Regions from separate parts of the Desulfosporosinus youngiae DSM 17734 genome, predicted to be linked through region 1. Evidence: riboswitches for the same ligand, from Rfam matches in the RefSeq annotation. Region 1 holds a riboswitch; the other holds the start of a gene.
What was found. Region 1 has a riboswitch for lysine ahead of lysA (diaminopimelate decarboxylase). Riboswitches for the same ligand answer to the same signal wherever they lie in the genome.
Positions count from the first base shown of each region.

Region 1 (6,252 bases):
GTGAACTTGTTTAGGTAAAGCCGAACATCAAGACTTAGGTGGGAGACTGCCTCCACTGAAGATGAAAAGGAACACCCTCGGAAAGAAATAGTTTCTAACACAGGAAGGATTATGAAGATATAAAAAGAATAAAGTAAAAGTAAGCGGAAACCGGGAGGAACGTGATTCAACCAGACAATAGAAAAGGCTTTTAAAGGGAGATATGAGAAAAAACTCTTATAATAGGAGGTAGAGTAATGAAAAAAAACAGTCTGAGATTATTAACTTTAGTACTATGTTTCTTTTTTGCTGTCCTAATAGTTCCGAAAGTTACGCTTGCGGCGAGTATTCCTTCAGCACCGACTGATCTTACGGCCAGCGCCGAAAGCTCCAGCGAAATTTACTTGGATTGGGATTCTGTAAGTGATGCAGCATCCTATTATGTCTATAGGGCAACATCATCGTCAGGTACTTATTTCAAGATCGCCACAACCACAACCTCTCGTTATACAGACTCCAATTTGAAATCGGAAACCACCTATTATTACAAGGTAGTCTCAGTAAACAGTTCTGGAACAACAAGTGCCTACTCTTCTAGAACCTATGAAACTACTCTGGATTCAGATGAAGATGACTCATTGTCAGCACCAACCGGCCTCACCGCCACCGCGGAAAGCTCCAGTGAAATCTATCTGGATTGGGATTCGGTCAGCAATGCAACATCTTATTATGTATACAGATCAACAACTTCGTCGGGCACCTACTCTAAGATTGGGACAGCCACATCCTCGCGCTATACAGACAGTGATTTAGAATCAGACACCACTTATTACTATAAGGTCAAGACAGTTAGGAACTCAAAAACGAGTGAATATTCCTCTAAGGACTATGCCAAGACCCTGGATTCTGATGAAGATGACTCATTGTCAGCACCAACAGACCTTAGGGCCAGCGCTGAAAGCTCCAGCGAAATCTATCTGGATTGGGATTCGGTCAGTAATGCAACATCCTATTATGTGTACAGATCAACAACTTCGTCGGGCACCTACTCTAAGATTGGGACAGCCACATCTTCAAAATATACAGACAGTGATTTAAAATCAGACACCACTTATTACTATAAGGTCAAGGCAGTCAGGAATTCAAAAACAAGTGAATATTCTTCTAGAGATTATGCAACGACAGATAGATCTGACGAGTCAGATCTATCCGCTCCAACAGATCTGACCGCAAGGGCCGAGAGTTCCAGCAGGATCTATCTGGATTGGGATTCCGTGAGTGAAGCAACATCCTATTACGTATATCGCTCGACGGCTTCTTCAGGAACATACTCCAAGATCTCGACAACAACTACTTCGAACTATACCGATACCGGCTTATCGCCGAATACTACTTATTACTACAAAGTCACTGCTGTAAACAACTGGAGCAGCAGCGGCTATTCCTCAAGTGCTTATGCAATCACTGCTAAGACAGATGGCACCATTCCTACAGAACCTTCCTCGGATATCCAGTCTGATCGCTTAGCCGGCGAGGATATGTATGGAACCTCTGCAGAAGTTGCTAAGTCTGGATGGATCACTTCTTACTATGCTGTTATCGTAAGTGGGGAGAACTTCGCGGATGCCTTATGCAGCGCTCCTCTTGCCCAAAAATATAACGCTCCTTTATTACTAACAACTAAGAATATCTTGCACGAACAAACAAAGACTCAGCTCGTCCGTTTAAAGGTGAAAAAAGTAATTATCATCGGTGGAACCGGTATTATATCCTCCGGAGTTGAGCAAAGTATAAAAGACCTGGGGATAGGGGTAACCAGGATCGCTGGGACTGATAAATATGACACATCGATCAAAATTGCCCAGGCAATCGGGGAATTTGACCAAGCGGTGATTGCCAGTGGAGAGACCTTTCCCGATGCTTTATCCATTGCGCCCATAGCTGCCATGAAAGGAATGCCTATTTTACTCACCCCCAAAGATAAATTACCTGAAAACATCAAAGGGTATTTAGAAAAAAATGCCCAAAGCACCTATGTAGTGGGAGGGACAGGGATCATCAGCGATAATGTCCTTAAACAACTTCCCTCTCCCAGAAGATTAAGCGGAAATACCAGGTATGATACAAATATTAGTATTATTAAAGAATTTGCTGATGAACTTGATTTCAGCACATGTTATGAATCAACCGGGGAAAACTATGCCGATGCCCTAGCCGGGGCCGCCTTAGCTTCTATAACAAATTCCCCCGTGTTTTTAGTCAGTGATCCTGTAGATCCGGTTACCATAAACTTCTTTAAGAGCAAAATTAGGAGTATTAAGAAAGAAGTTATTTTTGGAGGAATAGTTGTAGTACCCAACAGTATTCTTATCAACATTGATGAAGAAGATTATGATGATTACGATACACCAGCGGCTCCGACAGGGTTAGAGGTAACGGCGGTGAGTTCCAGTCAAATTAATCTAACCTGGGATTCAGTCAGTAATGCCACATCCTATTATGTTTACGGTGCCACTTCCTCTTCCGGAACCTACTCTCATATTGCAACAGTTTCCACCACCAGTTACACGAATACAGGCCTCTGGGCAGATACAACCTATTATTACAAAGTAAGAGCGGCAAACAGTGCCGGCTCGAGCCCTGAATCAGCAATGGATTATGCTAAGACGGATTTGCCTGACTAAGATTATTAGGTTTTTAAATGAAGGCTTCGGATGCATTGTGCTATTCGAAGCCTTTTTTACTTCCAGACAGGTTTACCCTTACTTTGCGAGAGAGATGCTACAAGATTGCCGCTTATTTTTATTAACCCATCTCTAAACGAGTTACTTGACTTTTATCAAGCCTTTATTGCATAATAAACCAATGATAAATTAGATAGAGGTGCGGTTATTAAGAGTAAGTACACCAAGCAATCCAGCGATGAAGTGTGCCGAAAGGAATAATCGCCGAAGTAAAAGGCTGTGGCATAAGGACTTTTACTGGTTATGTATTTAATAGGTACATAACTGTCACCTAGTCATTGGGTGGAGCACTATCACTTAAAATTCGCTTGCATATTTAAGCAGTTTAAGAGTGCGCTCATTAAACTGCTTTTTATAGTTGGAGATTAAATTGTAGTAGGGGGAAAACATTCGTGGCAGAAAAAACATTACCTTTTAGCAAGCAGCAGTTAGAGACAATGATCGATCAGTATGGTTCACCATTTCATATTTATGATGAACAGGCCATTCGGAAAAATGCCCGTAGATTAATAGAAGCATTCAGTTGGGCTCCTGAGTTCAAAGAATACTTTGCTGTCAAAGCAACACCGAACCCCTATATCCTTAAAATCTTGCGGGAGGAAGGATTCGGAGCGGATTGCAGTTCGATCGCAGAACTTATTCTGGCGGAAAAGGCTCGGATTCTTGACGAAAATATTATGTTTTCTTCTAATAATACCCCTGCTGAAGAATATCAAAAGGCGAAAGAATTAGGTGCAATCATTAATCTCGATGATATTACTCATATTGATTTTTTGGAGAAAAGTGCAGGAATGCCTGAAATTATCTCTTTCCGTTATAATCCTGGTGATCTGCGCGAGGGCGGAAATGCGATTATCGGGAAACCTGCTGATGCTAAATATGGTTTAACCAAATCTCAAATTTTCGAAGCCTATCAAATTGCCCGGGAAAAAGGAGTCGAACGCTTCGGAATCCACACGATGATTATTTCGAATGAGCTTGATCCTAACTATTTTATTGAGACGGCCACTATGATGTTCAAGCTAATAGGAGAGATCTACGATAAGCTAGGGATCAAAATTGAATTAGTTAATTTCGGCGGAGGGATTGGTATTCCTTATCGTCCGGATCAAGAGCCGGTTAGCCTTGAGATGATAGGTAAGGGGATCAAGGAGGCCTACGATCAACTGATTGTTGATAAAGGCTTGGACCCATTAAAGATCTCTCTGGAAAGCGGACGGATGATCTTGGGTCCCTATGGTTATTTGGTTGCCAAGGTGCTGCATAAAAAAGAAATCTACAAAAATTATGTTGGTTTAGATGCCTGCATGGCCAACTTAATGCGTCCTGCTCTCTATGGTGCCTATCACCACATTACAGTGATGGGAAAAGAGGATTGGCCGTGTGATCAGATTTATGATGTCACAGGAGGTCTGTGTGAGAATAACGATAAATTTGCCATAGATAGAGCGCTGCCTAAGATGGATATTGGAGATATTGTCGTCATCCATGATGCCGGGGCCCATGGCCATGCTATGGGATTTAACTATAATGGTAAATTACGCTCGGCAGAGCTGCTCCTCAAGACGGACGGCAGTGTGGAAATGATCCGACGGGCTGAGACGCTTGAAGATCTCTTCGCTACGTTAGATTTCTCGGGGTTGGAAGATTAATTTTAAATAAGTCTGCTTCTAAATAGGGCTTGCTAACCGAATCCTTTTTATTCGTTCGATTACGCAAATACACCAATATCTGTAATTTGAAAATACCTCTTCAAAATTTGGACAAAAAGAACCCTGAGCTTATGCTCCAAGTTCATGACAAAGAATTGCATGCTAATCATGCACTCTGCTGTTTCTTTCAATTTAGCATAAACACGATCAAGGCCATATTTCCTTTTACCCTCGCCAAACTTGCCTTCTACAGCATTACGCATCTTGGCATCCATCCGTTCAATGGCCTTCTCTACTTTTTTCAGGGCATCTCCTGAGGGCCTGCCTAGTTTGGGACCGCTGAGCCGGATGTTGTGGTTTTTGCAATACGCCAGATTTTTGCGGTTACGGTATATCTTGTCGGCCAGCACCGCCTCAGGATAGCATCCATTACGGGCTCTGTAACGCTCTACGCTATCTATCAATGTTTCTGCTTCATTAAACGCGTCCCAAGACAATTTTTCGATGCGGCAGAATCCCTTCTCGATGCTTATGGCTACCTTAGCCCCGAATTCTACTTTGGCACTGGCTTTGCCGCGTACAATCGGTCGGACATGATCCTGATAGAGGTTGACGATTCGATCCGGTATCTGATGTTGTTTTGTCTTATACATTGTTTCCTGCTGCTCAATTACGGTTCGAATGGTTTCCAATAACTTGACTTGTCGGTTGCTTAAGGCTTCAAAGCCTGAGGGAATTTCTTTCAGCATTTGGTCAACGTGGCGAAGGTTTCTTTTACAATATTGCAATTGCTGCTTGATGCCTTTTCTAAGTTGCTTCTTTCTCGGACTCCGCTGTTTAGACACACTCAGATAAGCTTTTCTCGCTTTTTCACGGTAAGTTCTCGGCCGTTTGGTTGCTTTACCCTTCGCTTTATGAAGCGTATCAATGATCTCATCCAGTTTCTCGCGGGATTCGTTAAGCAGTCCGAGGTCTGTCGGATATTTTATATCGGCCGGTGTGCAGGTGGCATCAAGGATCAACATACCTTGATTCGGTTTGGATTCTTCTGAATCAGAGTCAGCAGGGGTTTTCTTCTCTTCCTTATCCGCATCCGGAAGATTAGGTCCTTGTTGATCATCATCGTTCTTCTCGGCTTCCTTTTCAGATGTTTTTGCCGCCCGCTCAGCTAAAGCAATGCGCTCGTTGATTTTAGCCATGCGGTCTTTCTTAAAGCGCTTGCGAAATTTCACCAGGGCGACTGGAGTCAAAGGACGAGTCAATTGAAACTCCTTGAGGCCTATGAACCATTGGAGATAAGGATTCTCCGTAATCTGCTGAACCGTTTCACGGTCAGTATAACCGCAGCGAGCTTGGATGATTAACGTACCGAGTGCCATACGGACCGGTTTGGCCACATTGCCACGATCACTCGGAAACATATGGGCGTATTCTTTTTCATACTCATCCCAAGGAATTATATTAGCTAATTGAACCCAACGATTTTCGGGATCCAGTTTCCCCGAAAAAGGCAGGATGAAATCATCTATGGTTAGCTGGGGACTCGGTTTACGGTACATTTTCAACCTCCAAGTGCACGGTTTTTTTAATCTAAATTCATATTTCCTTGCACTAAAGATTCGACGTAAATGCCCAAAAACCCTTGTTAAATCAGGTTTTTCCCTGGCGTTTAGCACTCGTTAGCAAGCCCTAAATACAAAAGAGCCTGCTTTGCCAGCGGGCTCTTTTTCTGTGTCAGGGTTCCATCTGTCAGACATGACTCCAGGAAAATATTCTCGTTTTTTACAATATAAGTTATAATGACGAACACGAACGTCGAAATCAGACCACCCGGCCTGATTTCGGCGTTTTTAATATAAAGTGTTGCTGTACAGCAG
Region 1 is NZ_CM001441.1:4,407,819-4,414,070, reverse strand. Features, by position in the region: gene DESYODRAFT_RS20420 (cell wall-binding repeat-containing protein) at 237-2,663, shown strand; lysine riboswitch at 2,850-3,024, shown strand; gene lysA (diaminopimelate decarboxylase) at 3,116-4,375, shown strand; gene DESYODRAFT_RS20410 (IS5 family transposase) at 4,435-5,934, opposite strand.

Region 2 (6,252 bases), 960 kb from region 1:
TTTGTGGTTAGTAAGGGATATGAGTTACTGCCGAGAGCGGTACGAATGGTTATGACTTATTCGATGTTTGAAAATATGGCCAGAACACTTTATGCCAGCGCGAAGAATTATCTAACAGAATTAAACTCTACCGACGTTCATCAAAAACCAAAGCAAGAAGCTGTTCAGGAAGTAAAGGGAATTGATCATGGGTAAATTATTTTAAGACATGGCGAGAGCCCTATCCTTAATTGGAGGGGCTTTTTCCATTATAAGGTTTAACACATTCTACATATCAAGGTCACGTAACGTTAACATATTTGTTCTATACTAAATATGGCCGAAAAATACTTGGACATAACGGTTGAAATATAGACCGCTGTCTCTCTTACCTCCTCTGTCACGCCCCTCCTATGGAGGGGCGTTTTTTGTTTTTTATCCTGGGAATAATTTTATTGATATAGTTCTTAAGGTAATTCAAACTGGAGTGCGTTCAGCGCAGCAGCTCTACAATTGCCTCAGGATCTGGGACAGACCATCGGAAATACTGCAGAAGAAGCAGTTGTATGTGTTATGAATGTAGCTCAAATTCGGAATCGATTCCGAATTTGAGCAGAAACCAGGCGATTATCCTCTGGGGAATTCCTGGGGAGGAACGGGATGCAAATGGAAATACCTTAAACGAATAAATAGATCAAACTTTCTCGTATGTATGAAAAATCGGCTGAAATATATCGGATGCATGGAGACATGCAAAAAGCTTTAGAATATATGAACTTAGCGTCCCTTTATGCGAAGGATCTGGAGAATGATCCGGCGCTTATTCTTCTCACCCTGTCATTAGCCCCCTTGGCAAGCCAAGCCGGTATCCATCCATGGGTGTTAGTGTTTGTAATTCTCTTGACAATCGATCCTTTCTTTTTCCCCTATCAATCGCCAACCTATCTTATGGCTTACTACAGTACGGGGGGGAAGGCTTTTAATCACAGGCAAGGTCGCTATGTTGCCCTTTGCTATGGTATTGTTGTGCTGCTAACGGTCGTCCTTTGCATCCCGTATTGGAGATTCATAGGATCAATATGGTGACAGAAGTGGGCAATCCAAGGCATGTCCCAGAAAAGACAACGTTGTCTTTTCTGGGACATGCCCTAATTTTTTAAATGGTATGGCACCTCTCGGACAGCAAACTCATAGAATATAGGGACATGCCGGATTAGCCCTTCCGGAGAAAAGCAGACGTTTATCAGTTTTCCTGTGATCATGTGTCCACGAATGATATTGTCAGTTGAATTTTGCCACTAAAATAGAAATGTGCATCTCAAAATCCCAAACGTTTGGGATTTTGAGATGCAACAAGCCGGGGATACGGGAATTATTTACCGCAGTTTATGTATGGGCAGGATTATTGAATTGAGTTTGACTCCCTTCAGGATTCGTACCGTTCATCCAATATATGCAAAAGCCAAGCACCCAATATGCCCCAAATAAGAGAAGCGATAAAAAAGGAAATAGCTGATCCTAGATCCATCAATAATGTGTTATGGATTCCAATGATATAACACGAGGACAAAATTGCGAACCAGCTTCCAAAACCAACAAACAACCCTCTCAATAAATAAGTTTCCCTTTTTTCCTTAAGAATAAGATAACTAGAAATAACAATCAAAGAAGTGGAAAAACAAATTTGAGCAATGGAACTTACAAAAGCCTCAGGAAAGTTATTAAATTGTCTCCCAAAGATCATTAAAGCTGAATAGTTTATAAAACGGCGCTGACTTAAGTGGAGTATATAATAAGAAAATAAATTTAAAGCTAATAATACTAAAGAAGCAAAAAATCCGGCAACCAAGCTCCTTGCAAATCTGTCTTTAAGGTCAATGATTTTCATCTTACGGTCCTCCCTATGTTTTGCTTAACCCTACCGTAACTATCAACATAATAATCCTATCTTTTTGATTCAATCATGGGACTTCTATTTCTATCCTGTGCTGTCCTGTACTTCGGAGGGGATAAACTTCTCTATCGAACCCCGATGTTAATTGTAACCTATTTTCATTTTTTTAACCGTGGTGGCGGGAGCCCGTGCAGAATTTCCGACTGCCTATTCTTATATACGGATTTTATTATGCTTATCCTTATCCTCAGCTTTAGAAAATACTCAGGATTTAGTGAAAGCGGCTTAAACCGAGGGGATTTTTCTTCAATCCTGAGGATTTTGTTGAGCCCCACAGATCGCAGGACACTGAAATCACTAAAAATCAAGAGGTTAATTTCATGTGTCAAGCTTAGGAAAACGCAGTTGATAATTTAGGCTTGACAAGTATAGCAATATATGGATAGACTTAATAGAACTGATAGAGGTGCATTGTACAATCAGTATCCGAAGTTGTTAAGGTTTACGTAAGACCGTAGCTTCGGTGAAAGGTGTAGATGCCGAAGTTGGTCCCAATTACGTGGGGACTGGGCTGGTTGAACAAAATAAGATTTGTTCAATTGTCGCGTTTGCGGAGAGCTATCTATATTACAGTATGATTGGAAAATCATAGGGTAATTTAGTAGCTGATTCCGTATCAGCTATTTTTTTGTATAAAAGGAGACGTAGAATTAACATGAAAAAGAACACTGTTTTCAAAGGTATCGCCACTGCTCTCATCACTCCTCTGGACGAAACAGGAATTAATTATGAACAGCTTGGCAGATTGATCGATTGGCAAATTGCAGAAGGGATTGATGCTCTGGTAATTTGCGGAACCACAGGCGAAGCGTCGACCCTGACTGACGCCGAGCACAGAGCAGCAATTACATTTGCCGTTCAGCATGCAGGAGGCAGAGTGCCGGTTATTGCCGGCACAGGCAGCAATGACACCGAATACGTGCATGATCTCACGCATTGTGCCTGCGAAGCAGGTGCGGATGCAATGCTCGTAGTTACCCCTTATTACAACAAAGCTACGCAAAAAGGCCTGATTAAAATGTTTGCTCAAATTGCCGACAAGAGTACTAAGCCTATCATTCTCTATAATGTGCCTTCAAGGACGGGGATAAATATTGAGCCTGCAACCTACGAGGCATTAGCTGAACACGAAAATATAGTAGGGATTAAAGAAGCAAATGGCAACATTTCCAAAGTTGTTGAAACCATGGCGCGTGTGCATGGTAAGCTTGATTTGTATTCAGGCAATGACGATCAGTTGGTTCCACTTATGGCGCTTGGCGGAGTTGGCGGCATTTCTGTGATTTCTAACGTCATGCCGGCACAGACACGTGAGATTTGCACACGTTTCTTTAAGGGTGACATTGCAGGCAGTGCAGAGCAGCAATATAAACTTTACTCCCTTATAGAGGCACTGTTTTGCGAAGTAAACCCTATTCCGGTCAAGGCTGCTATGGCAGCTATGGGTTTCTGCAAGGATTATCTCAGATCCCCTCTTACAACAATGGAGGATACAAACCGTGAAAAGTTGGTCTCTCTTATGAGAGCACATGGATTAAACGTTTGAGGAAGATCATAGAGACAGGACGAGACCGGCAAATCTATCTGGCAATAGGGTAGTTTCGCTATCCTTGGGCTGAAAAATGTAATAGTAGTGCACAATCTTTAATACAATTAAGAACATAAAAAGGGGCTGTCTTCATTTATTTTTGAGACAGCCCCTTCGGCTTTTGGGGGTTAAAAATTAAGCATCGTTTTTAGTATGAATTTAATTAACTTCGCCATAAGCAATCGAGGTTGACAGTTGACTTCAATTCCGGGCATAACTGGAAAAGTCGAGATAACAAAAATTTATCTCGACTTTAATGGACTATTTTGTTTGTCTGAACGTAAGTGTCAGAGAGTACGGCCCGAGGCTACGGCTTGCAAGTTTCACTTATACCTTTTGGAGCAGACGTTTTTAATGACCTTAATAAATTCTTTTTCGACTAAAGAGAGATGATGGCGGTTCAGCCATATTAAAAGGATTATAACCTCTAAATGCGCATCGCTGAGGGCGATTTTTTTTATTTTACTGGATTTTACGTATTCATCAGCCATAAACTGAGGGACGAAGGCAATTGTTTTTCCTTGAGACAGAATCTTTTCCATCATCTCTAGGTTGTCAACCCTGTAAGACACATTAATATCACCATATCTTTGCAATACACTCGATACGCCACAATCAGTGATATATTCAGTGTTGTATAAAAGAATAGGCAAAGATAGGGCCTGCTTAAGAGTCATAGTGGAAGACCCTTTAGTCATCTCACAATTATTCCCGGAAATGATGACCAGCTCATCAGAAAACAATTCTTTGTAGTTAATATCCTTTGATTTGGAAAAGGCATCGGTTTTTAAGATCATCCCAAAATCAGCTTTACCTGATTGAACATCCCTTAGTATATTATTCGACTCTCCGACTTTCAAAATAGTATCCACTTTAGGATGATCATGTTTAAAGGTTGTCAATATTTCAGGCATTACTGTTATGTTTATACTTGGTTCAACAGCCATTGAAATATTACCCTGTAAATCAATTGAATCGCCATGAGCAATGGATTTGATTTCATCAATCTTGTTGAGAACTTCCTTAGCCACAACAATAATTTGTTCGCCCATTTCAGTAAGCTGGGCTCCTGCATTAGTTCTTTTTAGCAGAACAATACCCAGTTCGTCCTCTAATTTACTGATGGCAGAGCTAAGCGCAGGCTGTGAAATATGGGAGCGTTCGGCGGCAAGAGAAATCGATTTAGATTCATGGACAGCAATTAAATAGGATAATTGTTCTAAGCGCATATTTCTAACCATCCTTGACAGCTTAATTTGGGATTTAGAGTTTATTTTATGAGGTTTGAACTTAACGATTACTTCTCATTATACTATGAGTTATTCAGATAACAAAGTGAGAAAACAATAATAATTCAACCTATTATTTGGAAGTTACAGTTAGGTGTAAAAATTTAACTATAGAAAAATTTAATAATCTTCCTCTATATTAACTATAGGGGGCATAATCACTAAGTATTTTACAGATAAAGCTATATTACCTTATAATCTGCAAATAAGTGATGGAAATCACAATTAAAACATAAATTTATGAAGGGAGAAAAGTTAACGCTCTTATTTCGATTTATTAATTTTTACAAGTGGGGTGCCATAATATGACCCCAAGCCCTTGGACAGTCTAATTAAAGTTAATTATCGTTTCAATAGTACTGGCTCCTGTGGATTAATTTATAGGAGGTTTTGATGGTTATTTCAGGACAATAAGTAGTTGAATCAAAGAATCTCAGATTAAATCACAAGAAAGGGTGAATAACTTGTCACAAGAGAAGTCTAAAGGTATATATGCTCGTATTAATCCTGTTGTTTTCTGGGGCAGTGCCATTTTATGTGTTGTGTTATATGCACCAATGCTTATTTTTGGTACGGAGCTGCAACCTTATGTTTCAACCATCTTAAAAGCTATAACCTATAGAATGGACTGGTTATGGTTATTATTTGCTTTGGGTTGTGTAGTGTTTTCACTTTGGCTGGCTTTTGGCAGATATGGCAATGTAAAATTGGGCGGAAAAGATGATAAACCTGAATTCTCAGACTTCAGCTGGATATCGATGATGTTCACCGGCGGTGTCGGAGCCGGTTTAGTTTATTGGTCCATGGCCGAGCCTATTTTTTATCTTAAGTTTCCTCCTTTCTGGGGTGAGGCATTTTCAGCACAAGCTGCGCAATTCTCTATTGCTTATGGAATATTTCACTGGGGTATATCGGCCTGGGCTATCTTTGTCCCGGGGGCTATCGCCTTTGCCTACATGATTTACGTAAGAAAAAAACCCTACTTCTATCCAAGCTATGCTTGCAGGGGAATATTGGGGGACAGGGTAGACGGATGGCTTGGCAGAGCTATTGATATCTTTGTTGTTATCGGTCTGGTAGGCGGATTAGGGACTACCTTAGGAACGGTCGTGCCTATGATATCGGCTGTAAGTGCCAATATGCTGGGTATTGAGGATTCTATGGCGGTAAAAATTGGGGTTACACTGGTGATTGCAGCGGTATTTGGCTATAGTGCTTACTCCGGTTTAAATAGTGGAATTAAAAAATTGTCGGAATTAAATAGTTGGTTATGTATGGGATTATTAGCCTTTGTTATGCTGGTAGGCCCCACCCTATTTATGTTATCCTTTTATGTTGACAGTCTAGGGGTTTGGGCTACTAACTTTTTACGGATGAGTTTATATACGGATCCGGTTACCAAATCCGGTTTTCCTCAGGACTGGACAGTATTTTACTGGGCC
Region 2 is NZ_CM001441.1:5,370,136-5,376,387, reverse strand. Features, by position in the region: gene DESYODRAFT_RS24915 (hypothetical protein) at 1-195, shown strand, start outside; gene DESYODRAFT_RS24910 (hypothetical protein) at 730-1,065, shown strand; gene DESYODRAFT_RS24905 (hypothetical protein) at 1,406-1,867, opposite strand; lysine riboswitch at 2,327-2,502, shown strand; gene dapA (4-hydroxy-tetrahydrodipicolinate synthase) at 2,589-3,479, shown strand; gene DESYODRAFT_RS24895 (LysR family transcriptional regulator) at 3,845-4,750, opposite strand; gene DESYODRAFT_RS24890 (BCCT family transporter) at 5,275-6,252, shown strand, end outside.
Region 2: linked by a shared signal. The riboswitch ahead of dapA (4-hydroxy-tetrahydrodipicolinate synthase) and the one ahead of lysA (diaminopimelate decarboxylase) in region 1 are both predicted to bind lysine.